3 regions of the Aeromonas crassostreae genome follow, and region 3 is predicted to be linked to each of the others. Evidence: predicted binding sites of a transcription regulator. Region 3 holds the regulator's gene; each other region holds the start of a gene.
What was found. Region 3 encodes sigma-54, which starts transcription at its own class of promoters, with help from an activator protein. Its sites were predicted from a motif close to TGGCACNGTTTTNGCTT; they were not measured.

Region 1 (5,948 bases), on a different contig from region 3:
CCCGTCATCATCGGCGGCTTTGGCATCAGCCATGTGTTCGTGGATGCGAGCGCGGATCTCGCCCGCTCCCTCACCGTCATCGACAACGCCAAGGTGCAGCGCCCCTCCGCCTGCAACGCCCTCGATACCCTGCTGGTCCACGAGGGGATCGCCGCCGACTTGCTGCCGCAGCTGGTCGCGCGCATGAACGAGCAAGGGGTGACCCTGGTGGCCCATGGCAATGCCCTGGCCCATCTGACGGGGGCCAAGGGGCTGCGTGAGGCCGGGGCCGAGGATTTCGACACCGAATGGCTCGGCCTGACTCTGGGAGTCAAGCTAGTGGCGGATGTCCACGAGGCGCTAGCCCACATGCGCGAGCACAATGCCAGCCACTCGGACGCCATCCTCACCAATGATCTCTACAACGCCGAGTGCTTCGTCAACGGCGCCGGCTCGGCGGCCGTCTATGTCAACGCCTCGACCCGCTTCACCGATGGCGGCCAGTTTGGCCTGGGGGCCGAGGTGGCCGTCTCCACCCAGATGCTCCATGCCCGGGGCCCCATGGGGCTGACCGAGCTGACCAGCTACAAGTGGGTGGGACAGGCGGACTATCTCTCCCGTCCCTGAGCCCTTGCGCCCAGCAAAATGCCGACCCCGGGGTCGGCATTTTTTCGTTTCAGGCCAGGGCGTCAGCGCACGATCAGCACGGGACAGGGGGCGTGGCGCACCACGGATTCGGCGACGCTGCCCACCAGCAGGTGGCTGAGGCCGGAGCGGCCATGGCTGCCCATCACCACCAGATCTACCTTGTCCTCCTTGGCCTGGGCGACGATCTCGTCGGCGGCGCGGCCGAAGCGCACCGTGAAGCCGGCAGGGATCGGCAGGGTGTCGATCAGCTGTTGCAGCTGCTCCCTGGCCTGGCGCTCCATCTCATGGGTGATCTCCAGGGCGGTCATGTGCAGGATCTTGTAGCTGTCAAACCCGTGCAGCTGGTCGACCACATGGACCAGCTTGAGGCTGGCGTCGTGGCTCTTGGCCATGAAGGCGGCATAGTCCAGCACCGGCTGGGACATCTGGGAGAAATCGACGGGGCAGAGCAGGGTACGGATAGACATAAATGGCTCCTTTCGCGGTCAGGCTGGAGGGGTAACGCGAGGTAATGGGTTACCAATGAATCTTATCTACCCTTATACCAGCTTGCCGGGCAATAACCTGTGATGGACTCGAAAATTTGATGAAAAGGCTGCCCTGGTGGACCAGGATCAGAAAATTACATGGAAAATCGGCGCATAATCAGAGCCATAGAAAGAGAACAGAGGTAATGGAATGGGAATGATGAAGTTGACTCTGCTGCTCTGCTGCGGCCTGTTCTCCCTGACGGCGCGGGGAGAGACGCTGCCGGTCTATTGCGATGACTGGCCGGGTTTTTGCCAGCAGGACGGGCGCGGCCTTTATCTGGATCTGGCGCGCCACATCTACCAGCCCCTCGGCTATCGGATCAAGCCCCAGATCATGCCCTACAAACGGGCGCTGGCCATGGTGAGCAAGGGGGGGCAGGGGATGACCATGGGGGTCTACCTCAACGAGGTGGAAGGCGTGCGCTGGCCCCACTACCCGGACGGCGCCGATGATGTCACCGTCTTCATGCTCGACAAGTGGCAGGCAGGTTGGCAGGGGGAGCAGAGCCTGGCCCAGCAGCGAGTGCTCTGGCAGCGCGGCTGGGCCTTCGACAAGTATATCGGGGTCTCCATGCACTGGTATGAGGTCAACAGCCATCAGGATGCCATGGCGCTGCTGCAGAAGGAGCGTTACCGCTACTATCTGAGCGCCGGCGTGCTCCATGCCGATGAGTCACTGCCGCCCAACATGAGCCGGGTATTCCTGCGCTGGCTGCCCACCTATCCCATCTTCGCCAGGGACGAGCCCGGTCTCAGGTTGCAGCAGCAGTGGGATCTGGGCATGGCCCGCCTCATCAACAGCGGCGAGCTGACCCGCCTCTACCGGGAGAACAAGCTGCTCGACCACTACCATGACTTCCTGCGCAGCCTCAAGCAGAAGCGGGAGAGCGAGTCTGCCCGATAACTGGCGATCCTGCGCTCACGCAGAAGGCGGGGGCTGGCCGCGCCTGTTCAGCTCAGCTGTCGCCAGCGGATCATGATGCTGCGGCCTCTGCTCTATGGGCCTTGGCGAGGCGATCATCCTGTTGATGAATGACATTGACGCAGACGGCGCCTGTTCAGCTCTGCTGTCGCCAGCGGATCATGACGCTGCTGCCTCTGCTCTATGGGCCTTGGCGAGGCGATCATATTGATGAATGACATTGACGCTGGCGGCGTCTGTTCAGCTCTGCTTTTGCCAGCGGATCATGACACTGCTGCCTCTGCGCTATGGGCCTTGGCGAGGCGATCATCCTGTTGATGAATGACATTGACGCAGGCGGCGTCTGTTCAGCTCTGCTGTCGCCTGCGGATCATGACGCTGCTGCCTCTGCGCTATGGGCCTTGGCGAGGCGATCATCCTGTTGATGAATGACGTTGACGCTGGCCGCGCCTGTTCAGCTCTGCTGTCGCCTGTGGATCATGACGCTGCTGCCCCTGCTCTATGGGCCTTGGCGAGGCGATCATCCTGTTGATGAATGACATTGACGCTGGCCGCGCCTGTTCAGCTCTGCTGTCGCCTGCGGATCATGACGCTGCTGCCCCTGCGCTATGAGCCTTGGCGAGGCGATCATCCTGTTGATGAATGACGTTGACGCTGGCCACGCCTGTTCAGCTTTGCGTTCACCTGCGGATCATGACGCTGCGGCCCCTGCTCTATGAGCCTTGGCGAGGCGATCATAGAGGATGACGTTGACGCTGGCGGCGAGATTCATGCAGCCAGTGGTCGGCACATAGACCACCCGCTTGACCCCGGCGAACAGCGCCGGATCCAGGGTGCCATCCTCGGGGCCGAAGATGTAAAAGGCCCGGGCCGGGTGGACGAAGTCAGGCAGCGGGGTCGCTCCCTCGATGAGGTCCACCAGCACGGGCTCTCCCCCCTGCGGCACCAGGGCGAGCAGATCGTCCACCCCGAGCAGGGGGATCTTCTCCGCCATCTGCTTGGTGTCGGTGGCGAAGCGGCGCGCCAGCTCGAAGCGGCTGCCGGTGTAGCACACCTCGTCGGCGCCATAGCAGCCCGCCGCCCTCAGCACGGCCCCCACATTGGTCGGTGACTTGGGGTTGACCAGGCCGATGCCGACATAGTCGCCCTGGGGCTCATCGGCCGACGGGGCCCTGCGTTTGCTGATCTCTTGGTTCATCTCGCTCTCCTGGTTGGGGCGCCATTATAAGGGGGTCGGCCCCCTAGTGCTCGCCCTAGTGATCACCATAGTGTTCGCGAGAGTGCTCGCCTCCCTTGCCCTGGCTGGGGGCAGCTGCACCGAATTGGTGAGCGGGGGCGGCGCCCCTGCCCCCTCTGGAGTGGCCCGGAGGCCGCCCCGGCGCCCTCGACGTGCTGGCAAGATACTTGCATTGCCCTTAATCAGATCACCATTATCGATGACAGGACACAGGCGTCCGTCCCCTTTGCCGGGGCGGACGCCTTTTTCATTGCCGGCAGGCAGGAGGAAGGATGAAGACCACATGTGCATACTGCGGCGTCGGCTGTGGCATCAGCATCACGCGCCAGGCGGGGGAGTGGCAGCTGGCCGGGGACGACAGCCATCCCGCCAATGGCGGCGCACTCTGCGTCAAGGGGGCCAGCCTGCTGGAGAGCCTGGCCTTCCCCGAGCGCCTGCTCTATCCCCGCCATCAGGGGCGGCGCATCGACTGGGATCAGGCCCTCGAGCTGATGGCGGAGCGGTTTGGCAAGGTGCTGGCGGAGTCCGGACCCGAGGCCATCGGTATCTACCTCTCGGGCCAGCTCACCACGGAGGACTATTACGTCGCCAACAAGCTGATGAAGGGCTATCTGGGCAGCGCCAACGTGGATACCAACTCCCGGCTCTGCATGTCGTCGGCCGTGGTGGCCCAGCAGCGCGCCTTCGGCGAGGATCTGGTGCCGGCCTGCTATGAGGATCTGGGGCTGGCGGATCTCATCATCATCACGGGGGCCAACACGGCCTGGACCCACCCCGTGCTGTTTCGCCGCATCCAGCAGGCCCGCAGCCGCCGGCCCGATCTCAAGCTGGTGGTGATGGATCCCCGCCGCACCATGACGGCGGAGCAGGCCGATCTGCACCTGCCCCTGCGTCCGGGCAGCGACGTGGCGCTGTGGAACGGCCTGTGCCGCTACCTGGTCGATCAGGGGCTCTGGGACAAGGAGTATGTGGCTGCCCACGTCAGCGGCATGGCGCAGCTGACCGAGACCCTGGCCGATCCCGCCTGGACGCCGGAGGCGGTGGCCCTGTGCTGCGACCTGCCCCTGACCGATCTGCTCGGCTTCTATCGCCTGTTCGCCCGCCATCCCCGCACCCTCAGCCTCTACTGCCAGGGCATCAACCAGTCCAACCAGGGGAGCGACAAGGCCAATGCCATCATCAATGCCCACCTGCTGACCGGACGGATCGGCAAACCCGGGGCTTCTCCCTTCTCCCTCACCGGCCAGCCCAATGCCATGGGCGGGCGCGAGGTGGGGGGGCTGGCGACCCAGCTGGCCGCCCACATGGGCTTTGGCGAGGCCGAGCGCGATCGCCTGCGGCGTTTCTGGGGCAGCCCGCGCATGGTGACGGGCCCGGGCCTGAAGGCGGTCGAGCTGTTCGAGGCGGTGCATAGCGGGCAGATCCGCGCCCTCTGGGTGCTGGGGAGCAACCCGGCCGCCTCCCTGCCCGACGGGGACAGGGTGCGTGAGGCCCTGGCGCGCTGCGAGTTTCTGGTGGTCTCGGATCTGACCGCCCTGACCGACACGGCCCGCCATGCCAGCCTGCTGCTGCCCGCCCTCGGCTGGGGCGAGAAGAGCGGCACCGTCACCAACTCGGAGCGCTGCATCAGCCGTCAGCGCGCCTTCCTGGCGCCCCCCGGCGAGGCGCGGCCAGACTGGTGGGCCCTGGCCAGCCTGGGTCGGCGGCTCGGCTTCGAGGAGGCGTTCGCCTTCCCGGACGAACACGCCATCTTCAGCGAGCACGCCGCCCTCTCTGGCTTCGAGAACCGGGGGACGCGCCGGTTTGACATCTCGGGACTGGCCCGCCTCAGCCCCGCCGAGTTCGAGGATCTGGCCCCCATCCGCTGGCCGGTCAACGAGGCGCACCCCTATGGCTGCGATCGCCTGTTTGGTGATGGTCGCTTCGCCACGGCCGACGGCAAGGCTCGCCTGCTGCCTTTGAGCCAGCGGGACCCCGAGCTGGCCCCCCTGGCGAGCGGGGAGGGGACGCCCCTGCTGCTCAATTCGGGGCGGCTGCGAGATCAGTGGCACACCATGACCCGCAGCGGCCATGTGCCCCGCCTGCTGGAGGCCGAACCCTGGCCCAGGGTGCTGGTGGGCCCGGCCAGCCTGCTGAGCCAGGGGCTGGCGGTGGGGGATCTGGTCCGCCTGGAGAACGGTCGCGGCCAGGTGCGGGCCCTGGTGGGGCTGGACGAGGGGCTGCGGGAGGGGGAGGCCTTCCTGCCCATGCACTGGACCGACAGCCAGTGCAGCCAGGGGGCGGTCAACCGCCTGCTGGCGCCGGTCACGGATCCCCTCTCGGGCCAGCCCATGTTCAAGCAGGCCAGGGTGCAGATGGCCGGCCAACCGACCCGCTGGCAGGGGATCTGGCTCGGGGAGGGGGCGCCGGCCGAGCGGGGAGACTGGTGGGCGCGTCGCCCCCTGGCCCAGGGGGAGTGCTGGCTGCTGGCCTCCTGGTCCGAAGAGATGAGCGCCTGCTGGCAGCGGCTGGCCCGCTCGGGTCACTGGCTGCGCCTGCCCCTCAAGGGGGGCTGGCTCGCCATCTCCCTGGCCCAGGGCCGGATCCAGAGCCTGCTGCTGGTGACCGAACGCTGGCCGGCCCTGAGGGTGGA
Region 2 (5,948 bases), on a different contig from region 3:
AAGCCAGGGCAGCGCATCTTTCGGTGCAGCCAGGCAGGAGGGAGAGGCCATGCAACAGTCCCATATCAGCCTGGTGGGGGCGGGCCCAGGCCCTCTCGAACTGCTCACCCTGCGGGCGCTGCGCCGCATCGAGGCGGCCGAGGCCGTGGTGTACGACCGCCTGGTGGGGGCCGAGATCCTCGCCCGCATCCCGGTCGGCGCGGCCCGGTTCGACGTCGGCAAGCGCTGCGGCGAACCCAGCCCGAGCCAGCAGGAGATCAACGCCCTGCTGCTTGCCCTGGCCCGCACCGGCAAGCGGGTGGTGCGGCTCAAGGGGGGGGATCCCCTCATCTTCGGCCGGGGGGGCGAGGAGGCCCTGCACCTGGCCCGCCATGGCTTCGAGGCGGAGCTGGTGCCCGGCATCACGGCCGCCCTGGGCTGCGCCGCCAGCAGCGCCATTCCCCTGACCCAGCGCGGGCTGGCCCGCTCCGTGACCCTGTTGACCGGTCACCTGCAGGGGGGAGAGCAGTTCGGGGGCTGGGGCGCCCTGGTGGCGGCCGGCCACACCCTGGTCTGCTACATGGGGCTGGAGCAGGCGGCCAGGATAGAGGCCGGCTTGAGGGGGGCGGGGGGCGCCGGGGGCCGGGCCGGGGGCCCGCGAGGGGGGGGGGGGGGGGCGGGGGCCGCCGGGGCCCGGCCGGGGGCCCTGATAGTGGCGGGGTGCAGCGAGCGGGAGCGGGTGGTGCGCTGCCGGCTCGACGGCCTGAGCCGGGCGGCGCAGGCCCTGGCGGGGGAGACCCCTGTGCTGATCATCCTGGGCCAGGTGGTGGCGCTGCGCGATGAACTCAAGGGACTGCTCGGCGCCCTGGAGAGCCGGGTCGCCTGATAGCTTTCCGGGCTCGGCGATGGCATGGAGGGGGCAGCCTGGGCTGCCCCCTTTTACGTCGTTCTGGGGCGGGAGCAACAGAGGGCGTCCGGGTCTACCCCTTCTACCTAGAGATGGATAAATAGGGGGTAGATTCAAACACTTGGCCTCCAAGTTGCGTCGGTTCCATCCTGTTCGACGGAATGAACTGACGAGAGGAAAGGGCATGTCACATCCAGTCGGTGGCCAGGAGCGCCGCCACTCCATCTTGCTGATCCATGCCGATGACAGGGTGCAGGCCAACCGGCTGGGGGCCCTGGTCAGCCATTATGGTCACAGTCCCCGCATCCTGGACGAGGCGGGTCTGCTGGCGGGCAAGTTGCAGGGGGATGGCCTCCTGATCAGCTGCCGCCGCTTCAGCGCCGAGATCCGGCTGGCCATGGCCCAGGGGCTGCATCTGCCGCGGGTGCTGTTTTGCGATCGGCTGACGGCGCAGCAGCAGGCGGATCTGCTGAACCAGGGCGCCCTCATGGTGCCCCACGGCTGCGGCGAGCGGGAACCGGTCGAGCAGTGGCTGCGACTGGCCCGGGCCCAGCTGGCCATGGTGCAGCAGCAACAGCAGGCCCAGGATGCCCTGCGGCTCAAGCTGGAGGAGAGGCGGCTGATCGAGCAGGCCAAGGGGCGCCTGATGCGCCACCAGGGGCTGGATGAGGAGGCCGCCTATCAGGCGATGCGCAGCGCGGCCATGGCCCAGAATCACAGCCTGGCCGAGCTGGCCCGCCGCCTGTTGCAGGCCCTGCCCGGCTAAGGGCCCAATCAGGAGGAAGGGCCCCTATCAGCAGGAGTTGGGTGGCCATTTTGGTGCAGTTGCGCCGCGCTGGCGCAGTCTGTGGGGGGTATGGGCCCTGACGGGGCCGCCGACAGGGGGTTTGCCAACCTGGCACGCATCCTGAATAACCTGAAGAGAAGAGCAATAACAGGCAGGCGCCGCCAGTGCGGCAAGCCGCCGGGCCCCCAGGGGCCGACCACCATCAACATTGGGCAATGTGGCCCCATCGACCAGACGGTCGATGGGGCTTTTTTTTTGGCTACACGGCGAAGGCGGGGCGCAACGGCGCGCTCCCTCCCGATCCGGACAAGGATGTAACGAGGTGAACATGACGCCGAAGATGATATGGAAAGGGGCGCTGCTGGCCATGCTGGCCATGCCGGCCCTGGCGGCCACGGAGCAGGGCGCGACCGGCCTTGGCCCCATAGGGGCGCCGGAGAAAGAAGAGCTCAGGCTGGGCTTCATCAAGCTGACCGACATGGCTCCCCTGGCGGTGGCCTATGAGCAGGGCTACTTCGAGGACGAGGGGCTCTACGTCACCCTGGAGGCCCAGGCCAACTGGAAGGTGCTGCTGGACAGAGTCATCGACGGAGAGCTGGACGGTGCCCAGATGCTGGCGGGCCAGCCCCTGGGGGCCCATGTGGGCATCGGCACCCGGGCCGAGCTGGTGACCGCCTTCTCCATGGATCTCAATGGCAACGGCATCACGGTCGCCAACGCCGTGTGGCAGGCCATGTTGCCGCACCTGCCCAAGCAGGCCGACGGCCAGGTGGCGCGTCCCGTCTCCGCCAGCAGCCTCAAGCCGGTGCTGGATCACTATCGCCAGGGGGGCAAGCCCTTCAACTTCGCCATGGTCTTCCCGGTCTCGACCCACAACTACGAGCTGCGCTACTGGCTGGCCGCCGGTGGCATACACCCTGGCTACTACGCCCCCCTCAAGGGGGATGACTCGGGCCAGCGCCAGGGGGAGGTGATGCTGTCGGTCACGCCGCCGCCCCAGATGCCCGCCACCCTGGAGGCGGGCACCATCATGGGCTACAGCGTGGGGGAGCCCTGGAACCAGCAGGCGATCGCCAAGGGGATAGGGGTGCCCGTCATCACGGACTACGAGATCTGGCGCAACAACCCGGAGAAGGTGTTCGGGGTCAGCAAGGGGTGGGCCGAGCGCCATCCCAACACCCATGCCCGCCTGGTCAAGGCCCTGATCCGTGCCGCCCACTGGCTCGACGCCAACGACAACGGCAACCGGCTGGCGGCCGCCAAGCTGCTGGCCCGCCCCGACTACGTGGGGGCCGACGAGCAGGTGATCGCCGCCTCCATGACCGGCACCTTCGAGTACAACAAGGGGGATGTGCGCAGCGTGCCCGACTTCAACGTCTTCTTCCGCCATCACGCCACCTACCCCTACTACTCGGACGCCATCTGGTTCCTGACCCAGATGCGGCGCTGGGGCCAGATCCCCGAGGCCAAGCCGGACGCCTGGTTCGAACAGGTGGCCAAGGCGGTCTATCGCCCCGAGGTCTACCGCCAGGCGGCCTTGGCCCTCATCGAGGAGGGCAGGCTCAAGGCAGGGGATTTCCCCGATTTTGCCAGCGAGAGCGGCTTTCGCGGCCCCCAGCAGGGCTTTATCGATGGCGTCGCCTATGACGGACGCCACCCCAACGACTATCTGAACCGTCTTGCCATCGGCCTCAAGGGCGATGAGCAGGTGCAATGAACCCGGGATAGGGAGAGGCAATGATGAAAACAACCGCGAGTGGGCGCCTGTTGGCGCCCTGCATGGGGATACTGCTGTTCCTGCTCTTCTGGCAACTGGGGGCGAGCCAGGTCAATACCAGCCTGGGCACCCTGCCGGGGCCGGGGGCCACCGCCAGCCAGCTGTGGCAACTGACCGAGGAGCACCTGGCCGAGCGGGAGCGCGAAGCCGCCTTCCTGGCGCGCCAGGAAGCGCGCAACGCCGAGCGGCTCGCCGCAGACCCGGAGGCCCGCGTCAAGGTGCGGGCCTACCCGGGGCGCGCCACCTTCTTCGATCAGATAGGCACCAGCCTGCTGACGGTGGCCGCCGGTTTTGGCCTGGCGACCCTGCTGGCCATCCCGATCGGGGTCCTGCTCGGTATGAACCAGGCCCTCTATCGCCTCGCCAACCCGGTGATCCAGCTGCTCAAGCCGGTCTCCCCCCTGGCCTGGCTGCCCCTGATCACCATGGTGGTGAGCGCCGTCTACGTGAGCCCGGACCCCTGGCTGGCGAAATCCTTCGTCAACTCGGCCCTGACCGTGACCCTCTGCTCCCTCTGGCCGACCCTGCTCAATACGGCGGTCGGGGTGAGCTCGGTGGACCCGGACTTGCGCAACGTGAGCCGGGTTCTGCGGCTGCCCTTCCTGACCCACATAGTGCGCATCGTGCTGCCAAGCGCCCTGCCCATGATCTTCACCGGCATGCGCCTCTCCCTGGGGGTGGCCTGGATGGTGCTGATCGCCGCCGAGATGCTGGCCCAGAACCCGGGGCTCGGCAAGTTCGTCTGGGACGAGTTCCAGAGCGGTAGCTCCGCCTCCCTGGCCCGGATCATGGTGGCCGTGGTGACCATAGGCCTCATCGGTTTTGCCCTGGATCGCCTCATGCTGGCACTGCAACAGTGGCTGTCCTGGGACAAGCGGCAGCAGCTACGTTAATCGCCCGGATGGGCAAGGAGTCGTGATGAAAACCTATCTGGATTTGAGTGACGTCGGCATGGCGTTCGACACGGAACAGGGGCGCTTCGAGGCGCTGGTGGGGGTGAACCTGAAGATAGACAAGGGGGAGTTCGTCTCCCTCATCGGCCACTCCGGCTGTGGCAAGAGCACTGTACTCAACCTGGTGGCCGGGCTGCTGGAGCCGAGCCAGGGGGGCATCATCCTCGATGGCCGCGAGGTGGACGGCCCGGGCCCGGAGCGGGCCATGGTGTTCCAGAACCATGCCCTGCTGCCCTGGCTCAGCGTCCACCAGAACGTCGAGCTGGCGGTCAAGCGCCGGGTGACGGGGCGCGAGGAGGTGGCCGAGCAGGTGGACTACTTCCTCTCCCTGGTGCAGATGGACCACGCCAGCCACAAGCTGCCCCACGAACTGTCGGGGGGCATGAAGCAGCGGGTCGGCATCGCCCGGGCGCTGTCGCTCTCCCCCAAGGTGCTGCTGATGGATGAGCCGTTTGGCGCCCTGGATGCCCTGACCCGGGCCCACCTGCAGGATGCCCTGATGGCCATCCAGGCCGAGCTTGGCAACACCGTCATCATGATCACCCACGACGTGGACGAGGCGGTGCTGCTCTCGGATCGCATCGTCATGATGACCAATGGCCCGGCGGCCACCATAGGGGAAGTCCTCGATGTCCGCCTGGCCAGGCCCAGGGACAGGGTGGCCCTGGCGGACGACCCCGCCTACCACAGGCTGCGCCAGCAGGTGCTGCATTTCCTCTACGAGAAGCAGCGCAAGGTGACCCCCCTCAAGGCGGCCGGTCAGGTGCGCAGCAAGCTGCGGGCCTGAGTCCCACCGAATTCAAGGAAGAGAGATATGGCGAACAAAGAGACACTACGGGTGGTCGGCAACGGTCAGGCCCATTTAGTTGAGAAGCAGCAACTGCTGGTGGTCGGCAACGGCATGGTGGGTCACCACTTTATCGAGCAGCTGGTGGCGGCGGGCGGTCTGGCGCACTTTGAGGTGACCGTGCTGGGGGCCGAGCCCGATCCGGCCTATGACAGGGTCCATCTGTCCGAGGTGTTTGGCGGCAAGGCGCCCCAGGCCCTGCGCCTGGCGGATCCCGCCTGGTATGAAGAGCACGGCATTGCGCTGCGGCTGGGGGCCGAGGTGGAGGCGCTGGACAGAGAGCGCCGCACCCTGACCCTGACCAGCGGTGAGCGCCTCGGCTACGACCGCCTGGTGCTGGCCACGGGATCCGTGCCCTTCGTGCCCCCCATCCCGGGCAACGAGCGGGCGGGCTGCTACGTCTACCGCACCCTGGGGGATCTGGATGCCATCCGCGACGCCTGCGCCCAGGCCCGCAGCGGCGTGGTGATAGGGGGCGGCCTGCTGGGACTGGAGGCGGCCAACGCCCTGCGCCTGCTCGGTCTCGAGACCCGGGTGGTGGAGTTTGCCCCGCGCCTGATGCCGGTGCAGCTCGACGAGAGCGGCGGCGCCCTGCTGCGGGAGAAGATTGGCGCCCTCGGCGTCGAGGCGCTGGTGGAGAAGGCCACGGAGTGCATCGAGGATGGCGAGCAGGCCCGCCATCGCCTGCGCTTCAAGGA
Region 3 (5,948 bases):
CGGGTCGAGCAGGAAGCCTGTCCCCTGGGGCTGGCGCCGACCTCCAGCACCACGGCCACCCTGGTGATGGGGGATGCCCTGGCCGTCGCCCTGCTCGAGGCTCGCGGCTTCACCGCCGATGACTTCGCGCTCTCCCACCCCGGCGGGTCGCTGGGCAAGCGTCTGCTGCTGCGAGTCGGCGACCTGATGCACGGCGGCGACCTGTTGCCCCGGGTGGGGATAGATGCCACCATCAGCCAGGCCCTGCTGGAAGTGAGCCGCAAGGGGCTCGGCATGACGGCCGTGGTCGATGGCGACGGTCTGCTGGCGGGTCTGTTTACCGATGGCGACCTGCGTCGCATCCTGGATCTGCGGGTCGATGTGCACAGCACGCCTATCGCGCAGGTGATGACGGTCAACTGTGTTACCGTAAGGCCGGAGATGATGGCCGCCGAGGCGGTAAAACTGATGGAAACCAAGAAAATCAATGGCTTGTTGGTGGTCGATGGTGACAAACGTCCCCTGGGTGCCTTCAACATGCACGATCTGCTCAAGGCGGGAGTGATTTGATGCAACAGATGGCGACGCCCTACGGTCCGGTCACCGCCAGCCAATACGACAAGGCGGCGCGTATCCGCCTGTTGGTGTGTGACGTGGATGGCGTGCTCTCCAACGGCCTCATCTACATGGGCAACGAGGGGGAGGAGTTCAAGACCTTCTGCACCCGGGATGGCGCCGGCATGAAGGCGCTGATGAGGGCGGGCATCGAGATCGCCATCATCACGGGGCGCAACTCGCGCATCGTCAGCAACCGGATGGCGAGCCTGGGGGTGAAGCATGTGGTCCAGGGGGCGGATCAGAAGCTGCCCCATTTCGAGGCCCTGCTGCAGCAACTGGGACTGGACGCCAGCCAGGCGGCCTACATGGGGGATGACACCATAGATTTGCCGGTGATGCAGGCCTGTGGCCTGGGGGTGGCGGTCGCCGATGCCCATCCGCTGGTCGTGGCCCGCGCCGATCTGGTGACCCGGCTGGGTGGGGGCATGGGCGCGGTGCGCGAGCTGTGCGATCTCATCTTGCAGGCCCAGGGGCATGCCGATGAGCTGGCCGAGGTATCGGCATGATCAGTCGCCAGACCCTGCTGTTCGCCGCCCTCTTCATCGTGGCCCTGACCATCTGGCAACTGGGGGATGTGACCTTGGCGCCGCCGGCCGCGCCCAAGACGGAACATTATCAGCCGGACTTCATCGCCAAGGATCTGGTGACCACCCGCTTCGACGAGACGGGCAAGCGCAGCGAGCGACTGGAGTCCGTCTATGCCGAGTATTTTCAGCTGCTCGAGCAGGCCACTTTTGACAAGCCCGTCGTCTATCTGTTCGATGACAAGGGGGATGCCGAATGGAAGGTGACCGCCGAGACGGGGGTGCTCAACACCGACGACAACGTGATCCTGAGGGACCAGGTCCATCTCGATGGCCTCTTGCCCACCTCCTTCATCTCCACCCTGGACACTCCCTACCTGGAGCTGGACTTGGTGACCCAGGATGTGAGAAGTAATCGTCAGGTCGCCATCGTCGCCAAAGAGTTCCAGACCGAGGGCCTTGGCCTGAAGGGGCATCTGGATCGCAAATATTTCGAATTACTGGACCAAGGCCATGCCATCTATTTCAATGAGAAACGTTAATCTGGCTCTGCTTGCCCTGCTGCTGTGCGGGGGCGTCAGCGCCAAGGAGTCCGACTTCGCCGAGAAGGTGTATGTGGACGCCGTCAAACAGATAGCCGAGATGCAGGATAACCGTGTCACCTTCAGCGAGGATGTCATCATCACCCAGGGCACCATCAAGATTAAGGCCGACAAGGTGGTGGTGATCCGCTCGGGCGAGAAGGGCGCCGAGGTGATGACCGCCTATGGCAAACCCGCCACCTTCTTCCAGATCCTGGACAACGGCAAGCCGGTCAATGCCCATGGCGACAGCATTCGCTACGAGCTGAAGAATCGTCTGGTGACCATCACGGGCAACGGCGAGCTCAAGCAGGAAGACAGCCAGGTGAACGGCGATCTGATCCGCTATGACATCGTCAAACAGAAGATGATCGCCGAGAGCAAGGGTGAAACCAATCGCGTCAAGACGGTGTTCCTGCCCGATCAGGTCGAGAATTTCGACAAACCCGCCGACAAAAAGCAGGATAAATAAGCCATGGCAGTGTTGAAGGCAGCCGGGCTGCAGAAGAGCTACAAGAAGCGGATGGTGGTCAGTGACGTCAGCCTGGAAGTGGGCACCGGCCAGATCGTGGGCCTGCTCGGCCCGAATGGTGCCGGCAAGACCACCTCTTTTTACATGATCGTCGGCCTGGTGCAGCGGGATGCGGGCCTGATCACCATCGACGAGCAGGACATCAGCCTGCAACCCATGCACATACGTGCCCGCAATGGCATCGGCTATCTGCCCCAGGAAGCCTCCATCTTCCGCCGCCTCTCCGTCTATGACAACCTGATGGGGGTCATGCAGACCCGCAAGGAGCTGAGTCGTGAAGAGCGGGAAGACAAGGTGGAGCAGTTGCTGGAAGAGTTCAGCATCACCCACATCCGGGACAACCTGGGCCAGAGCCTGTCCGGTGGCGAGCGCCGCCGGGTCGAGATAGCCCGGGCCCTGGCGGCCGAACCCCGCTTCATCCTGCTGGACGAGCCGTTTGCGGGGGTCGATCCCATCTCTGTCATCGACATCAAGAAGATCATCCAGCATCTCAAGGAGCGGGGGCTGGGCGTGCTCATCACGGACCACAACGTGCGCGAGACGCTGGATGTGTGCGAGAAGGCCTATATCGTCAGTCACGGCAAGATGATAGCGGAAGGCACCCCCGCCGAGATCCTGGCCGACGAACAGGTCAAGCGTGTCTATTTGGGCGATCAATTCAGTCTATAGTAAGGGGAAATCGCCCTTCGTTTCCTGATGATCGCCTCGCTGAAATAAGGATATCCCGACGTAGATGAAGCCGACACTCCAGTTGCGTCTCGGTCAGCAATTGACCATGACGCCGCAGTTACAACAAGCGATTCGTCTGCTCCAGCTCTCTTCATTGGAACTTCAGCAGGAGATCCAGCAAGCCCTCGATAGCAACCCCCTGCTCGAGCAAGAAGAGGTCGAGCAGCAGGAGACTCATACCGATATTAAGCAGGATGAGAGCCAGATCGACAGCAGCGAGGCCATGGCTCAGGAGCAGTTGCCTGACGAGCTGCCGGTCGACAGCAGCTGGGATGACGTCTACTCCGCCGGCACCGGCCAGAGCGCCGGCCCCGTCTTCGAGGGGGAAGATAGCGTCTATCAGGGGGAGACCACGGAAAACCTGCAGGATTATCTGCTGTGGCAGATGCGGCTCACCCCGTTCAGCGATCTCGATGCCGCCATCGCCCTGGCCATCATCGACGGCATCGACGAGTCCGGCTACCTGACCAGCACCCTGGAAGACATCCAGCAGGCGGTGAGCAGTGACGACGTCGAGGTGGAGCTCGATGAGATCGAGGCCGTGCTCAAGCGGGTACAGCATTTCGATCCGGTCGGCATCGCGGCCCGCTCGGTACAGGAGTGCCTGCTGATCCAGCTGGGTCAGTTCAGTCCGAGCCAACCCTGGCTGACCCAGGCGCGTGAAGTGGTCCGTGATCACATGGACTTGCTGGGCAATCGGGACTATCGCACCCTGGCGCGCAAGACGCGGCTCAAGGAAGGGGAGCTCAAGGAGGTCATCGATCTCATCCAGCAGCTCGAACCCAGGCCCGGCAACCGGGTGGTGCAGAGCGATTCCCAGTACGTGATCCCGGATGTCACCGTGGTCAAGCGCCAGAACCGCTGGGTGGTGGAGCTGAACCCGGATTCGGCGCCCCGCATTCGCGTCAACGAAACCTATGCCGCCATGGCTCGCCAGGCGCGCACCAGCCAGGACACCCAGTTCATTCGCTCCCATCTGCAAGATGCCAAGTGGTTCATCAAGAGTCTGGAGAGCCGCAATGAGACCCTGCTCAAGGTGGCCAACTGCATCGTCGAGCAGCAGCAGGGGTTCTTTGAATACGGTGAGGAGGCCATGAAACCCATGGTACTCAACGACATCGCCGAGGCGGTGGAGATGCATGAATCGACCATCTCCCGGGTCACGACCCAGAAGTACATGCATACCCACCGTGGCATCTTCGAGCTGAAGTTCTTTTTCTCCAGTCACGTCAACACAGAAGGAGGAGGTGAGTGCTCATCGACCGCAATTCGTGCCCTGATCAAGAAGCTGGTGACGGCGGAGAACCCGGCGAAACCGCTAAGTGATAGCAAGATCGCGGATTTGCTGGCCGAACAGGGTATTATGGTGGCTCGACGCACGATCGCCAAATACCGTGAATCCTTGTTGATACCACCGTCCAATCAGCGCAAACGCCTGGTTTAGGCAACACAGAAGGAAGACGTTATGCAAATTAACTTGACCGGACACCACGTAGAGATCACCGAAGCGCTGCGTGATTATGTGAATAACAAGTTTGCCAAACTCGAGCGTCACTTTGACCACATCAACAATGTTCATGTGGTGTTGAGCGTAGAAAAACTGAACCAGATTGCCGAAGCCAAGCTACACGTCAGCGGGGGCGAAGTGTTCGCCAACTCGGAACACGCGGATATGTACGCCGCGATAGATACCCTGCTCGACAAACTTGATCGACAGATCATCAAGCACAAAGACAAGTTAAATCAAAAATAACCATGCAACTTGAACACATACTGAGTCGGGACTGCACCAAAAGTGCGGTCCCTTGTACCAGCAAGAAACGCGCCTTGGAAATCATCAGCGAGCTGGCCGCCGAGCGGCTGGGTACCCCGCGCCAGGCCCTGTTCGAATGTCTGCTTGCCCGCGAGAAGATGGGCAGCACCGGCATAGGTGCCGGCATTGCCATTCCCCATGGCCGCATCGGCGACGAGTTCCCGCCGACGGCGGTGCTGATGACCTTTGCCGAGCCCATCCCCTTCGATTCCATCGACAATCAGCCCGTCGATCTGCTCTTTGCCTTGTTGGTGCCGGAGAGTGAGTGCAAGCAGCATCTCAAGACCCTCTCCCTGATGGCCGCCAAATTGGGTGACAAGGCGGTCTGCCGCCAGCTGCGCCAGGCTGCCAGCGATGATGATCTCTACCAGATCATGATCTCCGCCTGATGGGCAGTCGCCCTCGCTAATCAACTCGTCGCTGTGGAGGTTGCAAGATGCAGCTTATCGTAGTCAGTGGCCGCTCCGGTTCGGGCAAGACCGTTGCGTTGCGGGTACTGGAAGATCTCGGGTATTACTGTGTCGACAATCTGCCGGTCAATCTGCTGCCTCAGCTGATCGTCTCGGTCGAGCGCCAGTACGACAAGCTGGCGGTCAGCATAGACGTGCGCAACCTGCCCGGTGATCCGGAGCGGCTGGAGACCCTGCTGGCCCAGGTGCGCGGTGATGGTCGGGTGCAATACAGCAGCTTCTTCTTCGATGCGGAGAACAGCACCCTGCTCAAACGTTACGGCGAGAGCCGTCGCCTGCACCCCCTCTCTCGCAAGCGCCTCTCCCTGGACGAGGCGATCCGCGAAGAGACCCATCTGCTGGCGCCGATCTCGGCGAGCGCCGATCTGCGTATCGACACCACCAGCCTCAGCATTCATGACCTCAGCGAGCTCATCAAGACCCGGGTGCTCGGCAAGAAGGAGAATGAGCTGGTGCTGGTGTTCGAGTCGTTCGGCTTCAAGTACGGCATTCCCAAGGATGCCGACTTCGTGTTCGATGCCCGCTTCCTGCCCAATCCCCACTGGATCCCCGAGCTCAAGCCGTTCACCGGCAAGGATGAGCCGGTGGCCCGCTACCTGGCGAGCCAGCCCGACGTGATGCAGTTCACCCTGCAGATCGAGAACATGCTGGCGACCTGGTTGCCGGCCCTGGAGCGCAACAACCGCAGCTATCTCACGGTCG

Region 1: the regulator sigma-54 is predicted to act here: its motif matches at 3,473-3,489, upstream of ACW5W4_RS17330 (nitrate reductase).
Region 2: the regulator sigma-54 is predicted to act here: its motif matches at 1,783-1,799, upstream of ACW5W4_RS17345 (CmpA/NrtA family ABC transporter substrate-binding protein).

Annotation. Positions count from the first base shown of each region.
Region 1 is NZ_JBSTYM010000031.1:14,493-20,440, forward strand. It holds gene ACW5W4_RS17310 (glutamate-5-semialdehyde dehydrogenase) at 1-606, shown strand, start outside; gene ACW5W4_RS17315 (universal stress protein) at 669-1,094, opposite strand; gene ACW5W4_RS17320 (substrate-binding periplasmic protein) at 1,312-2,061, shown strand; gene ACW5W4_RS17325 (RNA methyltransferase) at 2,771-3,277, opposite strand; gene ACW5W4_RS17330 (nitrate reductase) at 3,589-5,948, shown strand, end outside.
Region 2 is NZ_JBSTYM010000031.1:20,761-26,708, forward strand. It holds gene cobA (uroporphyrinogen-III C-methyltransferase) at 50-865, shown strand; gene ACW5W4_RS17340 (ANTAR domain-containing response regulator) at 1,071-1,652, shown strand; gene ACW5W4_RS17345 (CmpA/NrtA family ABC transporter substrate-binding protein) at 2,002-3,390, shown strand; gene ACW5W4_RS17350 (ABC transporter permease) at 3,411-4,343, shown strand; gene ACW5W4_RS17355 (ABC transporter ATP-binding protein) at 4,369-5,190, shown strand; gene nirB (nitrite reductase large subunit NirB) at 5,218-5,948, shown strand, end outside.
Region 3 is NZ_JBSTYM010000002.1:11,638-17,585, forward strand. It holds gene ACW5W4_RS01640 (KpsF/GutQ family sugar-phosphate isomerase) at 1-549, shown strand, start outside; gene kdsC (3-deoxy-manno-octulosonate-8-phosphatase KdsC) at 549-1,103, shown strand; gene lptC (LPS export ABC transporter periplasmic protein LptC) at 1,103-1,663, shown strand; gene lptA (lipopolysaccharide transport periplasmic protein LptA) at 1,650-2,174, shown strand; gene lptB (LPS export ABC transporter ATP-binding protein) at 2,178-2,903, shown strand; gene ACW5W4_RS01665 (RNA polymerase factor sigma-54) at 2,968-4,407, shown strand; gene hpf (ribosome hibernation promoting factor) at 4,429-4,716, shown strand; gene ptsN (PTS IIA-like nitrogen regulatory protein PtsN) at 4,719-5,165, shown strand; gene rapZ (RNase adapter RapZ) at 5,213-5,948, shown strand, end outside.